2 regions of the Paenibacillus sp. FSL R5-0473 genome follow, and region 2 is predicted to be linked to the other one. Evidence: riboswitches for the same ligand, from Rfam matches in the RefSeq annotation. Region 2 holds a riboswitch; the other holds the start of a gene.

Region 1 (8,830 bases), 4.8 Mb from region 2:
TGTTCTGCATTCGGTGCAACGGAGCGGGCACGATCGGTCAATACTTGTTGTGTGATCACCACGTCTGCATCCGGCGGGATATCACTGATAGCCGTATTGGTCACCGTTACGTCAATCCCCTCTGCCTTCATCTTCTTGCGTAGAATGGAAGCACCCATGGCACTTGACCCCATGCCTGCATCACAGGAGAAGACAATTTTCTTCACGTCTGTTTTGACGGTAGAAGAAGCCATATCTGCGGCTCTGTCTGCTTCACGTTGATTAGCCGTAATACCAGCGTTTGGCAGGGTTCCTTGACTCTTCATGTCTTTCATCCGACTGGATGCGGACTCCAGATCTTCGTCCTTTTGTTTACCCGTTTTCAGCAACACTGCTGCAACCAGGAAAGAAACGACGGCTGCTACAAGCACCCCTGCGAACATCGGCAGGTATCCACCTTTTGGTGTTAAGAAGAAATACGCGATAATACTACCCGGTGATGGTGCTGAAACAAGTCCTGCTCCGGTGAGCATGAATGTTAATGTACCTGCGACGCCACCCGCAATTGCGGCAAGAATCAGAATCGGTCTCATCAGAATGTAAGGGAAGTAGATCTCATGAATTCCCCCGAAGAAATGAATGATTACGGCACCCGGTGCAGAAGATTTGGCCATTCCGCGTCCGAAGAAACAGTAAGCAAGTAAGATACCAAGTCCCGGACCCGGGTTTGATTCAAGCATGTATAATACGGATTTTCCTAATTCTCTCGCTTGATCTGTTGCAATTGGTGTAAGAATCCCGTGGTTGATTGCATTGTTCAGGAACAATACTTTACCTGGTTCAATGATTAGGTTGACCAGCGGCAGCAAACCAAGATTCATTAAGCCCTGTACACCGGCAGATAATACTTTGCTAATCGCTTCTACAGCAGGCCCGATGCCCAGTAGCGCAAAAATCCCCAAGATCCCGCCAATAATACCGGCTGAGAAGTTGTTAACAAGCATTTCAAATCCGGCTTTAACTTTACCTTCAATGGATTTATCGAACTTTTTGATAATCCATGCTGCCAGTGGTCCGGCAATCATGGCACCGAGGAACATCGGGATATCACTACCCACGATGACCCCGATGGTCATAATGGCACCGACGACACCACCACGCTGACCATGCACCATCGTACCTCCGGTGTAACCAATTAACAGTGGCAGCAAATATTTGATCATCGGATCAACTAGCTGTGCAAGCGTCTCGTTAGGGAACCAGCCTGTTGGAATGAACAGAGCCGTAATTAATCCCCAGGCGATGAACGCTCCCATATTTGGCATGACCATACCACTCAGGAATCGGCCAAAACGCTGAACACCAACCCGTAGCCCACCTTTGGAATTGGACGATTGGTCCAAATTACTCATTGTATTATCCTCCTTGGATCAAGTGATTATGATTTATGAAAGGGGTATCATTTCTCCCCTGCTGTAATCCTAAGCGAGAATGCTCTCCTGTTCAATGAAATGAAAGCGTACTTTCGTCATGAACAATGATGACAACATTAGGTTATGTAATCGTTTTAATTGATGCATAATGGCTGAACCCATTGGTACACAAGACTTTTTTCGCCTATGACTTTTATCATTTCCAGAATCATTTTCTAACCTATAGCTTGGTCCAATCAGGTGATTCACATCCACAATCTGTTACAATCCACATTCAAAACCATTCTTTTAAAGCACAAAAAACCTGTGCAAGCATCCGGCTCACACAGGTCAAAACAATATGAAGCTCATTTCATTTGGTTATAAAATATATGTTAATAAGTACAAGTTCGTTAAAACTATTCTTCCGTATGTTTCCGATACGCGTCTGCATTCATCAATGTAGACAATGCTGCTGTCAGTTCTCCCTCAACACGGATCTCAATCATCCAGCCTTCCTCGTAAGGAGAGCTGTTCACAAGTTCAGGGGAGTCCTGCAACGAATCATTCACTGCAATAATTGAACCTGTGACGGGAGAGAACAAGTCCGACACCGTTTTGACCGATTCGATCGTTCCAATGCTGTCCTCTGCTTTTACATTGGTTTCAAGGTCAGGCAATTCCACAAACACAATGTCACCCAGCTGATGCTGCGCGAACTCGGTAATGCCAATACGTACAGTATCCTCCCCTACGGTTTGCACCCATTCGTGCTCTTCACTGTACAGGAAATCACTTTTCAATTCGCTCATCGATATCCGCCTCGCTTTTCATTAAATGAGTGCATGCGTTCTTTGACCTTAACCTTTTTCCCAGAACATAGCGTATGACATTTTTGAATCAAATGTCAAGATACCTCACAATTTATTTGCTGAACACCTCTAAATCCTGTAACCGGATTACACTCTTTCTTCATATACTGGTGAATATTAGAATAGTAAGCGTACTCTTTATAAATACACGAACAATAACATAAAAACTAAATTAAATATTCGGTTTTAAATCATTATCTATGATATCGTTCTTGACATCGGTAGTGGATTCACGTTTTAATGAGAGGAGTAAATGTGTTTATTGGACTATGTTATACCCGCGGATGAATGTAAAGGGAGAGATTACCCGTGACACCCGATTCGGGATGTACATGAGGTAACGCCGAAGGAGTAAACCACCGATAAGCGGGGGTGAATCTCTCAGGCAAAAGGACTTTTACGGGACGCAACTCTGGAGAGCATCTATTCGCCCTGTGCGGGCGTTATGATCACCCAAGGGGAAACCTGCTGCACAACGTAGCGGGGTAACTCTCAGGTACAAGGGACAGAGCCTTAGAATACAGCGTGCTACTTGGCATGCCGATTCTTTGGCCTGTCCTTTTCCTTTTTCCCAAAAAACGAAAAACAGGATGTAGAACGGCGCTGCCATAGCTGCCCTTACCATACTTATGTGATGAAAATATCTAGCTAAAAATTTAAAAATACCCTGGTTCATTGATCCACGATTGTATATCCGGCCGGCTCACGGCCCATGACGAGGTGATTTGATGTCCGATTTGCTTAGAACACCACTCTTCCCACTATATCAGCAATACGAAGGCGTACGGTGCATTGATTTTGGAGGCTGGGAGCTTCCGGTACAATTTAGCGGAATCCAGAAAGAACATGAAGCGGTACGCGAGCGCGCGGGACTGTTCGATGTATCCCATATGGGCGAATTCACGGTACAGGGTGAGCAGGCTGAAGTTTTTTTGCAACAAATGATGACTAATGATGTGACCACGCTAGTTCCCGGTCAAGCCCAGTACACCCTGATGTGTTATCCAGATGGCGGTGTGGTGGATGATCTGCTCGTGTATAAGCTGGAAGATCAGCATTATATGCTTGTGGTTAACGCCTCCAACATCGACAAGGATTGGGCGTGGCTGCAAGAGCACTTGATCCCCGGCGTAAGTATGACCAACGATTCGGAGCAAACGGCGCTGCTCGCCTTGCAAGGTCCACTGGCTGTAGATATTATCGGGAAAGTTACAGATACGGATGTAAGCTCGATTGAACCGTTTCGTTTTGTGCAGGATGCTGAAGTATGTGGAGTAAAATTACTGTTGTCCCGTACCGGATATACCGGTGAAGATGGCTTTGAACTATATGTTCCTGCGGACCAGGCTGCTGTGGTCTGGAATGGATTAATGCAAGCCGGTGAAGGTCACGGACTTGTACCGACAGGCCTCGGTGCTCGGGATACACTGCGCTTTGAAGCAAAGCTCCCTCTGTATGGACAGGAATTGTCGGCAACTATCTCTCCGCTTGAAGCTGGCGTTGGCATGTTTGTGAAGCTGAATGCCGGACCTTTTATCGGACACGAAGCCTTGTTACAGCAAAAAACTGACGGGCCCGCCCGCAAACTGGTCGGCATCGAAGTGTTGGAGCGCGGTATTCCCCGCCCCCACTATCCGATTTACGCCGAAGGCGTACAGATTGGTGAAGTGACAACAGGCACGCAATCACCTACATTGAAGCGTAATCTGGGGCTTGCCCTCATCGACAGCAAATACGCTGCGCTGGGAACCCCGCTTGAGATTGAGATCCGCGGCAAGAAACTAAAAGCCGAGGTCGTGAAGACCCCTTTTCATAAACGGACACGTACGTCGAAGACACCTACTCAAGGAGCTGATCAAGCATGAGCAAGCACCGTTACATTCCCATGACTGAACAAGATCAGAGCGCCATGCTCGCAACCATCGGTGTGGATACGCTGGAAGATCTGTTTCAGGACATTCCAAAAGAGATTCGTTATCAGGGCGAGCTACCTGTATCCTCCAAACTCGATGAATATGCGCTGACACGTCACATGTCCAAACAAGCCGGCGCCAACGCCAATTTCGAAACACACGCCAGCTTCCTCGGCGCAGGCATATACGATCATCATGTTCCTTCCGTCATCAATCATGTCATTTCCCGTTCCGAGTTCTACACTGCCTACACACCTTATCAGCCTGAGATCAGCCAAGGTGAACTACAGGCCATTTTCGAATTTCAATCCTACATCTGTGAATTAACCGGTATGGCTGTAGCCAATGCCAGTATGTATGACGGCGCAACAGCTTTTGCGGAAGCCGGTAATTTGGCCGCAGCGGCAACTCGTCGCAAACAGCTCATCGTATCCCGTACCGTTCATCCGGAAGCCCGTCAGGTATTGCAGGCGTATGCGCACGGACTCCGTCTGGAGATTGTCGAGATTGGTTATAAGGATGGCGTCACTGATTGGGATGCCCTGCAAGCCGCCATATCGGACGATACCGCTGCTGTCATGATCCAGAGTCCGAACTTTTTTGGTGCTGTGGAAAATGTGAAGCAGGCTGCCGACCTCGTGCATGCGCACAAGGGCCTGCTCGTTGTAAGTGCAAACCCGCTATCGCTGGGTCTGCTGGAAGCCCCAGGCAAGCTGGGTGCCGACATCGTTGTAGGTGATGCGCAACCCCTTGGCATCGCCGCTTCACTCGGCGGCCCGACATGCGGATATTTCGCCGTGTCCCAGCCTCATATGCGCCGAATTCCTGGCCGAATTGTAGGCCAGACCACGGATCGCAACGGCAAACGTGGTTTTGTACTCACACTGCAAGCACGTGAACAGCATATCCGCCGCGAAAAGGCGACATCCAACATCTGTTCCAACCAAGCTTTGCTTGCACTCAGCGCATCTGTGTATATGTCCATCATGGGTAAACAGGGTATGATCGATGTCGCGGATCTGAATTTGCAAAAGGGTCATTACACCCTGAATACATTAACTGCAATTCCTGGAGTTAGCCTTACTTTTAATGCACCAACATTTAATGAATTTGTGATTAAGCTTCCTGAAGGAACAGACGTGGATGCTCTTCAGTTGAAACTGCTGGATGCAGGCTTTATTGGTGGCTATGAACTTGGACGTGATTATCCTGAGCTTGCCGGACATATGCTGATTGCTGTTACCGAACGACGCAGTAAGGAAGAGATTGACGAATTCGCACGAGCATTGGAGGGATCGCTGTGACTCAGGAAACGACGACGACAACGACAACATCGGTACAAGGACAATCGGAAACAGGTACCCCTGTCTCCACTTCGGTTCAACCTGAGAAGGATACAACATTTAGTGCACAGACCTTATCTCCTGCTTCGGAACAATCATTGATTTTTGAACTCAGCAGCCCTGGACGTGTCGCTTATTCCTTGCCACAATGTGACGTTCCTCGCCAGGCTGCCGATACGTTGATTCCCCGGGAAATGCTCCGTTCGGAAGCAGCGGCACTGCCGGAAGTGTTTGAGGTAGATGTTATTCGACACTATACCGCGCTATCCCGTCGCAACTTCGGCGTAGATAACGGATTCTATCCACTGGGCTCTTGTACGATGAAATACAATCCAAAGATCAATGAGGATGTTGCTCGTTATAATGGATTCGCCAAAATCCATCCGTACCAGCATGAATCCAGCATTCAAGGTGCACTAGAACTGTTATATACGTTGCAAAACGACCTTGCAGGTCTGACAGGTATGGACGCTGTGACCTTGCAACCAGCAGCTGGTGCCCATGGAGAATGGACTGGACTTATGATGATTCGTGCCTACCACGAAGGTCGTGGCGAACAACGTACCAAAGTCATCGTGCCCGATTCTTCGCATGGTACCAACCCGGCAAGTGCAACCGTTGCAGGATTTGAAACTGTGACGATTCCATCCCGCGCAGACGGACTGGTCGATCTGGACGCACTCCGTGCAGCCGTTGGCTCCGATACAGCAGCATTGATGCTGACAAACCCGAATACACTTGGTTTGTTCGAGAAAGACATTCAGGAGATTGCATCCATCGTACACCAGGCTGGTGGCTTGTTGTATTACGACGGAGCCAACTCCAATGCCATTATGGGCATTACCCGTCCAGGTGATATGGGCTTTGACGTGGTGCATCTGAACTTGCACAAAACGATGAGTACGCCTCATGGCGGTGGTGGACCAGGTGCCGGACCAGTTGGTGTGAAGAATCGCCTGGTTCCGTTCCTGCCTAAGCCCATGGTTATCAAAAATGATGACGGTATGTATGCATTCGATCGTGAAGGCGATCAATCCATTGGTCGGGTGAAAGCCTACTACGGCAACTTCGGTATTCTGGTACGTGCCTATGCCTACATTCGCACCTATGGACCGGAAGGGTTACGCCGAGTCTCTGAATGCGCGGTACTGAATGCTAATTATATGATGGCCCGTCTCGCACCTTACTACGAGATTCCGTATCCAGGCGTATGTAAACATGAATTTGTCATGTCTGGTCGGGGTTTGAAGCAATACGGTGTGCGCACACTTGATGTTGCCAAACGATTGCTTGATTTTGGATATCACCCGCCTACGGTGTACTTCCCGCTCAACGTGGAGGAATGCATCATGATCGAGCCGACAGAAACCGAAAGTAAAGAAACGTTGGATGGGTTCATTGATACGATGATACGGATTGCCAAAGAAGCGGAAGAGACACCAGAATTGGTACTCAACGCACCTTACGGAACACCGGTCACTCGTCTGGATGAAACCACCGCCGCTCGCAAACCTGTACTGAACTGCGCTTGCAGTTAATCAAATCATTGTTATCACGAAAGCTCTTGCTGATGTTCCAATCAGCAAGAGCTTTTTGTGTTGCCTTCCCTTTTACTGATGTCAATCTTACAGCTCACCATCATCCTGTTAGAGTATTTCTCAACGTTTATAACAAAAAAAGCCGATATCCACAATGAATCGCGGATACCGGCAAAATCGCTACATCAATGCAGCTCATTATCGGAAAAAGAAAAAACCTCAAATCCGGAGGAAACCCCGGCAAAATTACGCTTGAATGCTTTGAACCAATTCAACGACTTGTTCAGCCGTTTGCATATCCAGAGCTTTAGCAGCCAGTTCCTGCATATCCGCACGGGACAGCTTGGTGATCTGACTACGAGCTGGCAGAATGGAGGTTGCGCTCATGCTGAACTCATCCAATCCAAGACCAAGCAGCAATGGAATTGCTGTTTCGTCTCCTGCCATCTCACCACACATGCCAACCCATTTGCCTTCACGATGCGCTGCATCGATAACCATTTTAACCAAACGCAAAATGGCTGGGTTGTAAGGTTGATACAGGTAAGCCACTCGTTCGTTCATGCGGTCAGCAGCCATCGTGTATTGAATCAGATCGTTCGTTCCGATACTGAAGAAATCCACTTCTTTGGCAAATTGATCCGCCAGAACTGCAGTCGAAGGAATTTCGACCATGATTCCGAGTTGAATGCTGTCAGAAACAGCAATACCTTCAGCAACCAGCTTCTCTTTCTCTTCGAGCAAGACAGCTTTTGCTTCACGGAATTCACCGAGTGTTGCGATCATTGGGAACATGACACGCAGGTTTCCATGTACGCTTGCACGCAGCAATGCACGCAATTGTGTACGGAAGATATCCAGACGGTCCAAACACAGACGAACTGCGCGGAAGCCGAGGAATGGATTCATTTCTTTTGGCAGATCCAGGTATGGAAGCTCTTTGTCTCCACCGATGTCGAGTGTACGAACAACGACAGGTTTGCCTTCCATTTTTTCCAGTACCGCTTTGTAAGCATTATACTGAATGTCTTCGGAAGGAAGCTTGTCTCTGCCCATGTACAAGAACTCGGTACGGTACAGGCCTACAGCCTCGCCGCCGTTTTCCAGAACACCCGTTACATCATTTGGTGTACCGATATTGGCTGCAAGTTCAACATGAACGTTGTCCACCGTTACCGTTGGCTCATCACGAAGTTTTCTCCACTCTGCACGTTGTGCATCATACTGTTCCTGTTTGGCGCGGTATTCAGCAATAACTTCATCAGTAGGGTTAACCAGTACGTGACCATCCAGACCGTCAACAATGATCATATCGCCTTGTTTCGCTTGAGCCAAAATGTCCTTGGTTCCAACAACAGCTGGAATTTCAAGAGAGCGAGCCATAATCGCCGAGTGAGAAGTACGTCCACCAATGTTGGTTGCAAAACCTTTAACAAATTGGCGGTTCAATTGAGCCGTGTCGGAAGGTGTTAGATCCTCCGCAAGCACGATTACTTCTTCATTGATCTCAGCCGGACTCATGAATTCGATACCAAGCAAGTGATTTAGCACACGTTTGGTAACGTCACGCATATCTGCTGCACGTTCTTGCAGGTATGCACTCTTCATGTTCTCAAACATGGAGATAAATTGCGATGCCGTTTCGTTCAAAGCAAATTCTGCATTGATCATGTCATCCGCAATTCTAGCTTTAACCGGATCAATCAGTTCCGGGTCATTCAGAATGAGCAAATGCGAAGCAAAAATCTCAGCTTTTTTCTCGCCAAGCTCTTG
Region 2 (8,830 bases):
GCGTGAAATTGCGCTGCTCCTTCAGGGGTCAATGAATACACGTTCTTATCAGGTTTCCCTTCCTGCTTCACCGATTCCTTAGTCAGCAATCCTGACTTTTCCATCTTCGCAAGTGTAGGATATATGGTGCCGAAACTGGCATCAAAGAAAAATGAAAAATATTGTTCAAAGTACTGCTTGATCTCGTATCCGGAACTTGGCTGATTGTGCAGTATTCCGAGGATGACATGCTGCGTGTTCATCGGTGTACCGCTCCTTTCCATTCCCCTTAACGTATCACAATCAGTACCCCTTGTTCAATGATCAGATGACGAAACGGTTGCTTTCAGAGCAACAGGCACAGCAGCAGGCTGGTCCTCCCTACGAGCTTCAGAACGTACCGGGCCGGAGCGTCTGATCCAGATGCAAAGCGCACCCAGAGTCAGTGTTACACCACCGATTACGGCGAGCAACATCGCATCCCGGCCAATTCCGTTTCCTCCGAGCACAAGGTTCATCATCCCTTCTACGGCATAAGTCGCTGGCGGATAATGACCGATCCCTTGGTAGAAGTCAGGCATTACATCTCGCGGAATCGTTGATCCCGAGGACAGCATCAGCAGAGGCAACAGCGCACTGTTTAACCAAGCCCCAGCATTGCCAAGCAACAACAAGCTCAACTGAGCCATGAGTATAAAAGATATGGTGACCAGCAACTGGAACAGCCATAACATGAACCAACCGGCTGCTGACGATACCCCCATAACGTGCATCATCCCCGACCCAACGAGCGAGACAATAAATGCAGCACCAACATTAACGATGTTGCGCGCCCAGAAACGCTCCCATTTCCCTGCCCTGTTACTCAGTTCACCAGATACTTTCTGCAGATTCATGCCAAGCAACATCGCTCCAGTAAACGTAGCCGTTACAATCAACATCGGTACCATGGAAAAAGAAAAATTATCAACAGGATTCAGTCGCTCCACTTCTGCCTCCACGCGTGAAGACAACCCAAGCGCCAGCGCATCGGACTGATCAGCAGTCATACCGGACTGATTCAGCACTCCGCGAATGCCATTCTCTTGTACTTCACGGTTCAACGTCGCTGTAACTTGTGCGGCTACGTTCTGCATCACACTTTTCACGGTAGCCACGTTTGATTCGTTCATCACATACTTCACTGTCATCGGTTTTGACAAGTCTTCTGCCTGTTGCATGAAACCTGATGGAATCTCAATAATCATGTACACATTCCGATCCGTTAACATCTGTCGTGCTTCTTGCATCGATTCAGATGGTTTGATCTCGAAATTCAGACCTGCCGCCAAAGACTTAGCCACTGGTTCAGCCGCTACCCCATCTTCATTCACGATGGTGACAGCCAATTGAGTCATTCTTTCGTTAACCTGGTCGTATCCGCTAAGCCAGATGATGTTAAAAAAAACCTGAAACAGCACAGCCGTAATTAAACCTACAATGGTGGCTCCGTTTTTCAAAAACAGTAGACTCGTCTGGAAAATACCTTTCATTCTATCCATCTCCTTTAGTTTTGTTTCGCTCTTTTATATATCGTATTGATATATGACAGTTGTTAATATATCTAATCGATATATAAATCGTCAATGTTTTTTTGTTTTTCTTCGTTGGAAAAAGACAAAAAAAGCCGATACATCTCTTCACCAGGAAGATTTGTACCGGCTTTTCATATCAATCCGATTTATGCCTTAGTTTGTACGTCATTTTCAGCAGGGGACTCAGCCTCAGGCTCGGCACGCTTTGCCTTTGGTTTAGCCAACTTCTGCATCATTTTGCGGCCGGTAGGTGTCTGGGCCAGTCCACCTTGGGCTGTCTCCCGGTGACGGCTCGGCATCGCACTGCCTACTTCCAGCATGACATCGATGACTTCGTCTGACGGAATGGCACTACGCACTCCGGCCAGGGCCATGTCAGCCGCAGCCAGCGCCGTAACTGCACCCAGTCCATTACGGACGATGCATGGGATTTCAACAAGGCCTGCGACCGGATCGCAGATAAGGCCCAGTGTATTTTTTAACGCCAAACCAACGGCATGAACGACCTGTTCCGGTGTACCTCCACGCAGTTCAACCATGGCACCCGCAGCCATGCCGATAGCGGAACCCACTTCCGCCTGACAGCCACCCTCGGCTCCGGAGATAAATGAATTGTTCGCGATAACATAACCAATTGCTCCCGCACAGAACAACCCGTTCACCAAATGTTCGTCCGTCCAGCCAAATCGCTCCTGTGAACTGATAAACACACCCGGGATGATGCCGCAGGAACCGGCTGTTGGTGTAGCCACGATCCGACCCATGGAGGCATTCACTTCAGATACACACAGGGCATACGCCATGGCAAGTGCGGAAGCATCTCCTGAGCAAGTCTCACCCTTGCGAATGTACTCGGCCATTTTTTTGCCGTCTCCACCTGTTAATCCACTGCGTGATGTTGTATCTTCCGTTAACCCTTTGCGTACCGCTTCCTTCATCACCTGATAATATTCAGACATCTGCTTCACAACATCCGCTTCCGGTGTATTGGTCTCCTGAACTTGCTCCTCGATCATCAGCTGAGCAATGGTTTTGGATTCCGCTGTACAGATCGTATTCAGTTCGTGCAAATGTTTAAACCGCATCCGAATCAACTCCTCTCTTCAAATCAATGACACGAATGTCCAGCACATGATCGAGTTCCCTTAGACGCTTGAGCATATCAGGATTAGGCACACCATCCATTTCCATCGCGGTAAGCGCTTCGCCATCACGGGCTTTCCGGTCCACCTGCATGTACCCGATGTTAACCCCGGATGAACTGATCGTGGACGTTACCGATGCAAGCACCCCTGCTTTGTCTGCATGTCGCAGAACGAGTGTTGGAAACTCACCACTAATCTGAACACGAAAATCATTCATCGAATGCACCGATACGCTTCCACCACCAATGGATGCACCGATTAAGGAGCAGGCACGTTCTCCATGCCACAACTCAATTTTGACCGTATTTGGATGAGGAGCAGGTAGGCCACTTGTATAAAACTCAACCTCCATGCCCGCTTCCTCTGCGTATTGCTCTGCATCCGGGATACGCGGATCGTCTGTGACATAATCCAGCAGACCACCGATCAGTGCCAGATCTGTTCCGTGCCCCTGATACGTATCTGCAAATGAACCGTACAGCGTCAGCCGGGCACGATCTGGCGTACATCCTAGCCACTGTCGAGCAATTCTCCCTAACCTTGCCGCTCCAGCTGTATGTGAACTTGAAGGCCCCGTCATCGATGGACCAATAATTGAGAAAACATCTTTAAATCGCACTTGTAACCCTCCATTATTAATCATGATTCATATTTGTAAAATGTATTCGTCATTTCGATCCAGGAGTTTCATCTACAATGTCCCTTTTTTTGGATATGATGACATCAAAAAAGGACAGAAGAAGGCCTTAGGCCCTCTCTCTGTCCTCGATACCTGAGAGTTTCACGATCAGCAGTGTCTCACGACAAGGGTGCACTGCCTGCGATTACAGACAAGTTCACCGGGCTGACTGATCATATACCCCTTGGGTGGCGCAGTTCGCGCACTCTCCAGAGTTGCGTCCAACGATGGTACATTTACCTGAGAGATTAACCACTGCGCCGGGTGCGCAGCAGCTTGCTCCTTCGGTGCCTGAGCACTAGCCATTGTGCTCGGCTAATCCAGGTCTCTCCCGCTCGTTATCATCCGCTGTATTATCTTAATTCGATTCGAATTGGTATATTTCTAAATTTTTGATCAAGTATACCCATAGAGTAATGTACAACATCATATATGTCAACAAAAGTAACGTGTAATTATCATAAGTTCGATGTCTATTTTAACTGAAACGAATAGCATTCAGATTTCTCACTTCCGCTGAGGCACTCGTGACGTTGCTAGTTGTCGTAAATTGGATACTTATCGTGTATGCATTAGTCGTTGTAGTCGGGGATGTATCCACGTAAGTGTTGGAGGAAAGAAACCTCAACGTTCCCGAAGCATTACCGGTTCGTGAGAGTTGCAATTGATTAATTAACACTCCGTTACGTCTCAGATTAATGTTATACGCAATACTCCAGTTAGACCCTACAACTATTGCTACTTGTGTACTATTATCGATTTTCACGCGTTGACCTGCCACTACAGGTACATTAAGTGTCTGAATCGTCGTTTCAGCTACTAATGAAAGACCCAACGCCGTGGTCTGGCTATCAGCAAACAAGGAAGAATCCGCAGGGGCAGAAGCTGCTGTCGATCCAGTAGCTCCTGTTGCGCCAGTGAATCCGGTCGCTCCCGTTGCTCCCGTTACACCAGCCGTACCGGTTGTTCCCGTCACGCCTGTCGCACCTGTAGCCCCAGTGAATCCGGTCGCTCCCGTTGCTCCCGTTACACCAGCCGTACCGGTTGTTCCCGTCACGCCTGTCGCACCTGTAGCCCCAGTGACTCCGGTCGCTCCCGTTGCTCCCGTTACTCCGGCCGTCCCGGTTGTCCCTGTTACGCCTGTCGCACCAGTTGCTCCAGTGACTCCGGTCGTTCCCGTTGCTCCCGTTACTCCGGCCGTCCCGGTTGTTCCGGTCACGCCTGTCGCACCTGTAGCCCCAGTGACTCCGGTCGCTCCCGTTGCTCCCGTTACTCCGGCCGTCCCGGTTGTTCCAGTGACTCCCGTCGTTCCCGTTACGCCTGTAGCACCTGTAACCCCGGTACCTCCAGTTGCCCCTGTTACGCCTGTAACACCAGTGACTCCGGTCGTACCCGTCTGTCCTGTCACCCCCGTATCTCCAGTAAATCCGGTCGCACCCGTTACGCCTGTCGCGCCTGTAACACCAGTACCTCCTGTTGTTCCTGTCAATCCGGTTGTACCTGTAACACCGGTGACCCCTGTCGTTCCCGTCAGTCCTGTCACTCCCGTATCTCCAGTAACTCCAGTCGCTCCCGATACTCCTGTTGCACCTGTGACACCTGTGACACCAGTGACTCCAGTCGTTCCTGTTACGCCTGTCGCACCTGTAACCCCAGTACCTCCGGTCGTCCCCGTTACGCCTGTCGCACCTGTAACCCCAGTACCTCCGGTCGTCCCTGTTACGCCTGTCGCACCTGTAACCCCAGTACCTCCGGTCGTCCCCGTTACGCTTGTCGCACCTGTAACACCAGTGACTCCCGTCGTTCCTGTCATGCCTGTTGCACCTGTAACCCCAGTATCTCCAGTCGTTCCGGTTACACCTGTCGCACCTGTAACACCAGTGACTCCCGTCGTCCCCGTCTGTCCTGTCGCTCCCGTATCTCCAGTGACTCCGGTCGTCCCCGTCTGTCCTGTCGCACCTGTTATACCAGTGACTCCTGTTGCTCCCGTCAATCCGGTTGCACCTGTAACACCAGTATCTCCAGTCGCCCCTGTTACGCCTGTTGCACCTGTAACCCCGGTACCTCCAGTCGTGCCTGTAACACCAGTGACTCCCGTCGTCCCCGTCTGTCCTGTCGCTCCCGTATCTCCAGTAACTCCAGTCGTCCCTGTAACGCCTGTTGCACCTGTAACTCCGGTCGCACCCGTTACGCCTGTCGCGCCTGTAACACCAGTACCTCCTGTTGTTCCTGTTACGCCTGTTGCACCTGTAACACCAGTGACTCCGGTCGTTCCCGTCAGTCCTGTCACTCCCGTATCTCCAGTAACTCCGGTCGTTCCTGTTACTCCGGTTGCACCTGTAACACCAGTGACTCCGGTCACCCCTGTTACACCTGTCGCACCTGTCGCACCTGTTGCACCTGTATTTCCAGTAACTCCGGTCGTCCCTGTCGCACCTGTAACACCAGTGGCTCCTGTCGTTCCTGTTACTCCCGTTGCACCTGTAACACCAGTGACTCCGGTCACCCCTGTTACTCCCGTTGCACCTGTAACACCAGTGACTCCGGTCACCCCTGTTACTCCCGTTGCACCTGTAACACCAGTGACTCCGGTCGTTCCCGTCAGTCCTGTCGCTCCCGTATCTCCAGTACCTCCAGTCGTCCCTGTTACGCCTGTTGCACCTGTAACACCAGTGACTCCGGTCACCCCTGTTACACCTGTCGCACCTGTCGCACCTGTATTTCCAGTAACTCCGGTCGTCCCTGTCGCACCTGTAACACCAGTGGCTCCTGTCGTTCCTGTTACTCCCGTTGCACCTGTAACACCAGTGACTCCGGTCGTTCCCGTCAGTCCTATCGCTCCCGTATCTCCAGTACCTCCAGTCGCCCCTGTTACCCCCGTTGCGCCTGTTACTCCAGTATCTCCAGTCGTTCCCGGTACACCTGTCGTACCAGTTGCCCCAGTCACTCCAGTTATTCCCGTTGCACCTGTAGATCCAGTATCTCCGGTCGTTCCTGTCACGCCTGTTGCACCTGTAACACCGGTGGCTCCAGTTACACCTGAAATACCACCGCTGTATGCCCCCAGTAATTCCTCAGATACGAGACGATGAGCGGTGACCAGTTCTCCATTCTGGTTTTTCCCCCAGACCGAAATCTGCACATCCTCCACAGTAGCATCATCCGTTGTAAAAACAAATTCAAACCCGTCCAAATCCGCATAAAAATCCTTGGTTATTACCTGATTAGGCAAAACATTGAAAAACTCTTCGATATATAATGTACGTACGCCTACCAAATAATATCCTTGAACAAGAACTGTATAAATACTAATTGTATTCCTATTATCCAGCCTTATCGTAATTCTCTGGGTAGGACGCCCATTTCCCGCAACAACATTATTTTCAATGGGGCCTGTTGATAAAACAGCCATACATGGATGCCTCCTCTGCCAGCCTTCGCCGGGTCATGATCATCCTTTATGTATATGTAACAAACAAGTAGATGTCGTCACAACTCATAGAAAATACGCTCATTTTGTACATAGGGTCTACAATACTTGCTGCATAGCTTCGGCATGCGATCTTTCATCCATTCGTGCCTCGACTCATTCGCCATCTGAAAGGCATAATAACCCAGTGTAAAGATCAACATAAACCCTTCCATTAACCGGATATCACGATCCGTCAGTGGTGCGATCTGTTGGGTATAACCGGATAAAAATATGTCACGTTCCTCCCGATTGAACATAAGTGCTGCCCCTCCGGCATCAAAAAGATAATAACCATAACCGTGTAGACAAAAATCAATCATGGAAATTCCCTGCTCCGTTATCAGCAGATTGTTGCGAGTAATATCCCCATGAATGATCCCCCATGTCCCTGCGTGTTGCGGGTATGTTTCTAACTGCTCATTAATGTTCTCAAACGTCTCACGAAGCAGATCAAAGTCTTCCGTTGTAAAAATCCCCAGTCGGACACCTTCCTCTAGCTGCCCTAGCATGACCAAGTTCTCATGGCTATTGCCATATGCCGGCCGCACCTTTGTTCGATCTGTCTGATTCTGCTCACGCCCATATTGATGAAGCATCTGCAGTTGTGCCCCCAGATCATAGATCTGCTCTGTTGTCAGGCGTTCTCCCTGCTGGATGTCCCTTCCCTCAATCCACTCCAGTACTGTACAGCAGATTTCTTTACCCGCTTCACTTTTCCATACCGTGGCCCAGTCTCCCGATACATTCCGTACCGGATGCTGCATGCGCAATGCTGTCGTTGCGTTTAACTCATGAAGCAGGTTCATCTCTGCCTCCAGCGCAGGAAGCGTATGCTGAATGCCGGTCATACTTGCATATGCGGCTTGATGGATACGTAGCAGATACTTCTGCCCACTTGCTTCATCAACGACATGATACGTCAGATTCTCATTATGACGAATATATGAAACGACAGGTTTCTCAATAGTGTAGTTCTGTATAATCTGAGCTGCCATATGGTCGTAAGACATCTGATCCGTAGTGATTATCAACATCTCCTTCGAAGTCATGTAAACGTTCTCTTCACACTAAATATCGTAGCATAATGTTTATCCCGCATACAGAAAATCCCACTAAAATTATAAATTAAAAAAGCACAACCCCCGAACAACCGTCCAGGCACTGTGCTTTCTTTTGTCTCTATTATTTCTCTATCTCTCTGTCTATTGCTCTATGTTACACTCCATGATCCAATTAACCAAAACGACCCATAATGTATTCTTGCGTCAGACGATTGTCCGGGTTCGTGAAAATATGCTCTGTATCCCCGTGCTCAATCATGCTTCCCAGATAGAAATAAGCTGTGTAATCCGAGATTCGTGCCGCCTGCTGCATGTTATGGGTAACAATAACAATCCGTAGCTCCTTCTTGAGCTCGGTAATCAACTCTTCAACTTTACCCGTAGATACCGGGTCAAGTGCAGATGCCGGCTCATCGAGCAGCAGAATCTGTGGTTCAACAGACAAAGCGCGAGCGATACACAGGCGCTGCTGTTGTCCCCCAGAGAGAGACAGAGCTGACTCATGCAGTCTGTCTTTTACTTCGTCCCAGAGCGCAGCACGGCGCAAGCTTTTTTCCACAATTTCATCCAGTGCCTTCTTACTCTTCGTACCGCGGTAGCGGGGGCCAAACGCGATATTGTTGTAGATGGACTTATGAAAAGGATTTGGCTTCTGCCACACCATGCCAATCTTCTGGCGAAGCTTGATTACATCGGTTCCAGGCTCATTCAGGTCGTTACCGTCCATCCAGATATGTCCCTCTGTACGGGAACCGGCAATCTCGTCGTTCATTCGGTTCAGCGACCGGAGGAACGTGGATTTACCGCAACCAGACGGTCCAATAAGAGCCGTTACGCTTGCTTCAGGAAACGTCAGGCTAATCTGCTTGACCGCCTGGAAATGTCCATAATATATGCTTAACTGTTCCGTACCAAAAGGT

What was found. A riboswitch is a leader RNA that binds a small molecule or an ion and turns the genes downstream of it on or off. The one in region 2 is predicted to bind glycine.
Region 1: another riboswitch for glycine. It lies ahead of gcvT (glycine cleavage system aminomethyltransferase GcvT); the one in region 2 lies ahead of sdaAB (L-serine ammonia-lyase, iron-sulfur-dependent subunit beta).

What each region holds. Positions count from the first base shown of each region.
Region 1 is NZ_JBBORL010000001.1:611,171-620,000, reverse strand. It holds gene MKY28_RS02855 (PTS mannitol transporter subunit IICB) at 1-1,391, opposite strand, end outside; gene gcvH (glycine cleavage system protein GcvH) at 1,811-2,203, opposite strand; glycine riboswitch at 2,548-2,670, shown strand; glycine riboswitch at 2,674-2,774, shown strand; gene gcvT (glycine cleavage system aminomethyltransferase GcvT) at 2,992-4,128, shown strand; gene gcvPA (aminomethyl-transferring glycine dehydrogenase subunit GcvPA) at 4,125-5,480, shown strand; gene gcvPB (aminomethyl-transferring glycine dehydrogenase subunit GcvPB) at 5,618-7,057, shown strand; gene ptsP (phosphoenolpyruvate--protein phosphotransferase) at 7,304-8,830, opposite strand, start outside.
Region 2 is NZ_JBBORL010000001.1:5,382,091-5,390,920, forward strand. It holds gene MKY28_RS23565 (helix-turn-helix transcriptional regulator) at 1-242, opposite strand, end outside; gene MKY28_RS23570 (YhgE/Pip domain-containing protein) at 297-1,511, opposite strand; gene sdaAA (L-serine ammonia-lyase, iron-sulfur-dependent, subunit alpha) at 1,700-2,638, opposite strand; gene sdaAB (L-serine ammonia-lyase, iron-sulfur-dependent subunit beta) at 2,628-3,317, opposite strand; glycine riboswitch at 3,456-3,592, opposite strand; glycine riboswitch at 3,597-3,721, opposite strand; gene MKY28_RS23585 (hypothetical protein) at 3,856-6,789, opposite strand; gene MKY28_RS23590 (phosphotransferase enzyme family protein) at 6,867-7,898, opposite strand; gene pstB (phosphate ABC transporter ATP-binding protein PstB) at 8,083-8,830, opposite strand, start outside.